3 regions of the Paenibacillus riograndensis SBR5 genome follow, and region 3 is predicted to be linked to each of the others. Evidence: predicted binding sites of a transcription regulator. Region 3 holds the regulator's gene; each other region holds the start of a gene.
What was found. The regulator Rex, encoded in region 3, represses fermentation and respiration genes when NADH is low (regulators of the CRP and FNR family bind a similar motif). The targets are predictions, from matches to a motif close to TTGTGAAATATTTCACAA.

Region 1 (2,274 bases), 3.1 Mb from region 3:
ACTTTACAATAAAGACGCTTACACGAGCCACATTTGTAGGAAAACGTTCTATTTCGTCCGTCCGGTATGAACCCTGTCCTAATTATGATATATTTAATCGTGAATGTTTAGTTCTGTATAGATTTCAAAAAGGAGTACCCCATGAGCCAATTTGTCTATAAGCAAATTATTGATGACCTCAAAATGAAGATCTTTGCGGGACAGTTTGCCGATATGAGGTTGCCGGATGAACGCAGTCTCAGCGAAACTTACCAGGTGAGCCGCAGTTCGATCAAACGTGCGCTGATGAAGATGGAGAATTCGGGAATTATTTTCAAAAAAAGGGGCTCAGGCACCTTTATCAACCCGTTATACATAAAAAATGAATCGATCTTTAACTACGAGGGTACTAATCTGGGGGTTACCGACAACTTTCAGATGGATGGCAAAAAGCCTAAGGTCAAAGTGCTGAATTTCGAGGTGATCCGGCCTACGGAAGAGCTGCAGCGGGATTTGTTTTTGCAGCCCCATGATTTTGTATACAAAATTATCCGCCTGCGCCTGTTCGATGACGAGCCGTTTATGATCGAAACGGGCTATATTCCGATCAAAATTGTCCAGAATCTGGACCAGACGATTATCGAAGGCTCGATCTTTCATTATTTGGAGGAGTCGCGGAATCTGGCGGTGACCAAATCCTTTTTATCCATTTTTGCCGAGCCGTCCGGGACCCATGATCAAGAGCTGCTCCATCTGCAGGACAATGAACCTGTGGGGATTATGGAGGGAATATTCTTCCTGGATAATGGCACGCCCTTCGAATTTTCGCATATGCGGTTTCATTACAAATATCTGAAATTCAATACATTTGTATCGGTTCAATAACGTTCTGACGATCAGGCCGGGGAGGATTCCCTGGTCTTTTTTTGTATTTTTTAGGATACATAGATTCATACATTTAGTCACATATTTATAAAAATAAAGATTTTTTTACAAATAATTAGCTCCGTATTTTATACTATGTTCAAAATTTCACAAAATTGGACCGTATCAATTGTTAAAATGATTGAATTTTATAAACCCAGAGGTATGATGTACTTGTGGAAGTAATTAGGTTCAGAAAAAAGAAAAATGGATTAGGAGTGGATTGAAATGGGATTGTCAACTCTGCCTGTGGATTATTCATCAAAAACGTACTTGGCCAAACTCGACGCTTACTGGCGTGCAACTAACTACATATCGGTAGGACAGCTGTATTTGAAGGATAACCCGTTGTTAAGAGAACCATTGAAGGATGCAGATGTCAAGGTTAAGCCTATTGGACACTGGGGAACCATTCCCGGCCAGAACTTTATTTATGCCCATCTGAACCGCGTGATTTGCAAATATGATCTGGATATGTTCTATGTTGAAGGTCCGGGCCATGGCGGCCAGGTCATGGTATCCAACTCCTATCTGGATGGAAGCTACACCGAAATCTACCCGGAAATCACGCAGGATATCCCTGGTCTCAAAAAATTGTTCAAGCAATTCTCCTTCCCTGGCGGTGTGGCATCACATGCGGCTCCGGAAACTCCAGGGTCGATTCATGAAGGCGGAGAGCTCGGCTACTCCCTGTCCCACAGCGTGGGTGCGATTCTGGATAACCCGGATCTGATCTCTGCCGTGGTTGTGGGTGATGGTGAAGCTGAAACCGGACCGCTGGCGGCTTCCTGGCTCTCCAACCGGTTCATCAATCCGATTACAGACGGCGCAGTGCTGCCGATTCTGCATTTGAACGGCTTCAAGATCAGCAACCCGACTGTTCTGTCCCGGATGTCGAAAGAGGAGTTAACCGCTTATTTTACAGGCATGGGCTGGGAGCCTTTTTTTGTAGAAGGTGAAAATCCTGAACTGATGCATCCGGAAATGGCGAAGGTTCTGGACACCATCATCGAGCGAATTGCAGCAATCCAGAAGAACGCGCGTGAAAACAATGACACCACCCGCCCGGTATGGCCGATGCTTGTGTTCCGTACCCCTAAAGGCTGGACCGGCCCGAAAGAATGGGATAAAGTGCCGAACGAAGGCTCGTTCCGTGCCCACCAGGTTCCGATTCCAGTGGATCAGAAGAACATGAAGCACGCTCCTGCACTGCTCGATTGGCTGAACAGCTACAGACCGGAAGAATTATTCGACCAGAATGGCCGTTTGAATGCAGAGCTTGCTGAAATCCTGCCTACTGGCGACAGACGTATGGGAATGAATCCTGTAACGAACGCCGGCCACCTGATTAAAGACCTGCACAAACCCAAT
Region 2 (2,274 bases), 900 kb from region 3:
CTTGGCATAATTAATGAACATGGGTTCTTCACGCTCATTGTAGAACTCCTTCAGAATTACATGTGTCATCGCTTGCGCCAAGGCGGCATCCGTTCCGGGATTCGGGGCGAGCCAGTTGTCAGCGAATTTGACATTTTCGGCCAAATCCGGCGCCACCGACACCACTTTGGTTCCTTTATAGCGCACTTCGGTCATAAAGTGGGCATCCGGTGTACGGGTAAGCGGCACATTGGAGCCCCACATCATCAGATAGCCGGCATTATACCAGTCGGAGGATTCAGGAACATCCGTCTGCTCGCCCCAAATCTGCGGTGAAGCCGGAGGCAGATCCGCATACCAGTCGTAGAAGCTGAGCATCTGCCCGCCAAGCAGCGAGATGAACCGCGCACCCGAAGCATAGCTGACCATGGACATGGCCGGAATCGGAGTGAAGCCTGCAATCCGGTCCGGCCCGTATTTGCGGATCGTATAGATCAGCTGGGCTGAGATCAGACGGAGCGCATCCTCCCAGGCTACACGGATATGGCCGCCTTTGCCGCGGGCTTTTTTGTAGGAACCGGCTTTCGCGGGGTCTTCCACGATGCTTGCCCATGCATCCACAGGATTATCATGCTCAAGTAATGCAGCCTTCCAGAGCCGCCACAGCTTCCCTCTCATGTAGGGATATTTCACCCGGAGCGGGCTGTATTCGTACCAGGAAAAGGTCGCCCCTCTGGGACAGCCCCTGGGTTCAAACTCCGGCATATCGGGTCCGCAGGACGGGTAGTCAATCTGCTGGTTCTCCCAGGTGATGATCCCGTTCTTCACAAAAACCTTCCAGCTGCAGGAACCTGTACAGTTGACCCCGTGTGTAGTGCGGACTACCTTATCATGGGACCAGCGCTGGCGGTACATATCTTCCCAATCCCTGTTTTTTTCCTCCAGAATGGACCAGTTCCCGGAATAACTTTCGACCGGTTTAAAAAAGTTAAGACCGTATTTTTTCTTCATTGCTTACGAACACTCCTTTGCAGAATGAAGGACATGGAAGAGTCACACTCACTTTTCATTTGAATAATTTCATTATGGAGGTCCGGGGCATGAGTTCCCATTAGGGAATGTCCTATAGTCCCGCGGGAAATCCCTTGATTCCGCCAAAAGCAAAAAAGCCCGCCTCTTCAAGAGGTGAGCTTCTCGCATGTTATCGTCAGAAAGGATATCCGCTAAGCCGTTAGGGAGTTCCCTCTTTTTGCACGGGGGATGTCCTAACCGGAATTTTCACTGCTTTTCTATATGCTATACTGAATATATTCAGAAAAAATTGGGGAGGATGAACAATGACAGGACCCTCATTACGCCAGCTGAACGCCCATCATGCGATTCATCAAGGCGGGCTGTCCGGAGCAGTTGCCAAGACGGAAGAAGTTGAGAACCTGCTGGAGATTCACGAATTAGAGGTCGCGCGCCAAGCGGCTGATCACCTCGTCGAGTACTGGGAAACCAGGATACTCAGCCACGCGGAAGCAGAGGAAGAAGGATTCTACCCGGAGATGGCAGCTAATCACCCGAGCCTGCAGGATGCTGTAACGAAGCTAACCCGTGATCATGAGCTGCTTCGCACAATCGTTGCGGATATCAAAAGTATGCTTAATGAAGACGGCCTTACACCGGAGGTTATTCAGCAGTTTCATGCCCTTTTAGTGGTGAACGCTATTCATAGCCGGGATGAGGAAAGGCTGCTGCTGGAGGAGCCGTCAGTATAATCGTTACTTGATTCTCTTTGAAAAATAGCCTGCAGATCATGCTTATTCAGCAATAAATCCTGTAACGTATATTCACTGAGCACCTGCAAATAAGCAGCCAATGCTCTGCCAAGCACTCCCTTTAATCCGCACGCCGGAGAGATCGGACAGTTGTTGCCGGAAGGGTCAAAGCATTCTACCAGATGAAAATCATCTTCCATCCGGCGCACAACTTCTCCAATGTTAATCAGCTCAGGCGCCTTGGCCAGCCGGATTCCCCCTCCTCTGCCTCTTACCGTTTCAATATACCCTGCTTGCCCAAGTTCATGGGATACCTTCATCAAATGATTTTTGGAGATATGATAGGCGTTTGAAATGTCTTGTATGGTTGACAGCTCACTCTGCTCCTTCGTCCCGAGATACATGAGGACCCGCAAAGAGAAATCTGTGTACAGGGTTAGTCTCATTCGATTCACCATCCCTTGATTGCAGTATGTGATCTTTGTTACAAATGATACCATAAAAATTGTCGATTTTGTTAAAGTGGTATTTT
Region 3 (2,274 bases):
CCCAGGGCCGGATGCTGGTGCTGTTCACATCTTATAAAATGCTGCGCCAGGTCTATGATCCTCTGAAGGAGGCGCTTGCCTCCCAGGACATCGCTGTTCTGGGTCAGGGTGTAGAGGGCGGAAGCCGCAGCAAGCTGATCCGGCGTTTTCAGGACAGTGCCGCCTCCGTGCTGCTCGGGACAAGCAGTTTCTGGGAAGGGGTAGATATTCCCGGTGAGGCGCTGACCTGTCTGGCTATTGTCAGGCTGCCGTTTCAACCGCCTAACCATCCGCTTGCTGAGGCGAAGGCTGAGCTGCTGCAGGCGCAGAAAAAGAACCCGTTTATGAAGCTGTCGGTTCCCCAGGCGGTCATCCGGTTCAAGCAGGGCTTCGGCAGACTGGTTCGCACTGCACAGGACCGGGGAATTGTTATTGTATATGATACCAGGGTTATCGAATCTTATTATGGAAAGTACTTCCTGTACTCACTCCCTGGACCCAAAATGGAGCATATGCTCACCGATCAGATGGTCCCGCGTATCGCCGAATGGCTTGAAGACGGCAGTGTGTCCTGATTCCACTATACGTTCAAATTTAATTATTTAGAAATTATGATTTTTTCTGTTGCGGAGAAGGTGTGCGCCGCAGGGGCTAGTCCAGAAATAACGGCAGAAATGCCGTTGTTGGAGCGTTGAAGGTCGGCTAGTCCAGAAATAACGGCAGAAATGCCGTTGTAAGAGCACCGCAGGCTGGCTAGTTTGTTCATGGATGTTGTACAGAGAATCATTCCTTAGGCGCCTTCTGTTTTGAAGGGGCGCCGGGAATGATTACTAATTAGCTGCAGCTCTTTAAATTTAAGGTTACGCTAACAATACTTTTAGGAGGAGAAAATATGAAATCGGATAAAATATCAGAGGCCGTGGTGCGCAGGCTGCCTGTGTACCTGCGTTTCCTGAACGATCTCCAGAAGCGTGAAATCTCCACCGTGTCTTCGCAGGAGCTGGGACAGAAGCTGGATCTGAATCCGGCGCAAATCCGCAAGGATTTGGCCTATTTCGGCGATTTCGGCAGAAAAGGCATCGGTTACGATGTATCGTATCTGATTGAGAAAATCCGCCATATCCTGAAGCTTGACCAGCAGATCAATGTGGCACTCGTGGGTGCAGGTAATCTTGGACACGCTTTATCCAATTACAATGCCTATTTGAAGGACACGATGAAAATCACCGCGGTCTTTGATTCCTATCCCCCCAAGATCGGGCAGAAAATCAACTCGCTGACGGTTCAGCCTATGGAAGAGCTGGGGAGCACAATCCGCGAGCAGGGCATCCGCATCGGCATTATCACTGTACCGGACAGCGAAGCGCAGAACGTTGCAGATATCCTGGTGGATTCAGGCATCGAGGCAATCCTCAATTTTGCACCGGTGATTTTGAAAACGCCTGCCAACATCCGGATTCATGCCGCTGATTTTACTACTGATTTGCAGAGCTTGGCTTATTATTTGCATGATGGAAAGGACGAGGCGGAAGATGAGCAGCAATAAAACTGTAATTGTAAATGGGCGTTTCCTGGTGCCGGGAACGGCGCAGCCTGTCCTTAGCGGTTATATGACTATAGAAAAGGATCTCATCACATACATAGGAGAAGTCAAGCCTGTCATAGAAGAAGGTACTCAGACCATTGACGGCAGCCGTCTGCTGTTCATGCCGGGTCTGGTCAATACCCATGGCCATACGGCGATGTCCCTGCTGCGCGGCTACGGGGATGATATGGTGCTGCAGAATTGGCTGCAGGAAAAAATGTGGCCTATGGAAGAAAAATTCACCGGAGACGATGTCTATTGGGGCACCGCCTTGTCTGTGCTGGAAATGCTGAAAGGCGGCACAACCACCTTCCTGGATATGTATGACCACATGGACCGTGTGGCCGAGGTTACCGAGCAATCAGGCATCCGTGCCGTGCTGATGCGCGGGGTGATCGGGCTCTGTCCGGAGGACGTGCAGAACCATAAGCTGGCGGAAGCGGTTGCTTTTGCGCGGAACTGGCACGGAAAAGCGGACGGAAGAATCACAACGATGATTTCACCGCATGCCCCGTACACCTGTCCGCCGGAGTTTTTTGTGAAGTTTGTGCAAGCCGCCCATGATCTGGACCTGCCTATGCATACCCACATGTCGGAAACCCGGCGGGAAGTCGAGCAGAATGCGGCCGATTACGGTTTGCGTCCGGTGGCGCATCTGGAGAAGCTGGGAATGTTCACCCGCCCGTCCCTGGTCGCTCATGGTGTTCATT

Region 1: PRIO_RS01460 (phosphoketolase family protein) is a predicted target of Rex. The motif match lies at 1,000-1,017, and genes of this name have one in related genera.
Region 2: PRIO_RS17875 (nitrate reductase subunit alpha) is a predicted target of Rex. The motif match lies at 1,048-1,065, and genes of this name have one in related genera.

Annotation. Positions count from the first base shown of each region.
Region 1 covers NZ_LN831776.1:298,785-301,058, reverse strand. Annotated here, with positions in the region: gene PRIO_RS01465 (GntR family transcriptional regulator) at 142-864, shown strand; gene PRIO_RS01460 (phosphoketolase family protein) at 1,132-2,274, shown strand, end outside.
Region 2 covers NZ_LN831776.1:4,259,080-4,261,353, forward strand. Annotated here, with positions in the region: gene PRIO_RS17875 (nitrate reductase subunit alpha) at 1-990, opposite strand, end outside; gene PRIO_RS17880 (hemerythrin domain-containing protein) at 1,317-1,742, shown strand; gene PRIO_RS17885 (RrF2 family transcriptional regulator) at 1,694-2,188, opposite strand.
Region 3 covers NZ_LN831776.1:5,157,204-5,159,477, reverse strand. Annotated here, with positions in the region: gene dinG (ATP-dependent DNA helicase DinG) at 1-554, shown strand, start outside; gene PRIO_RS21840 (redox-sensing transcriptional repressor Rex) at 872-1,525, shown strand; gene PRIO_RS21835 (amidohydrolase) at 1,512-2,274, shown strand, end outside.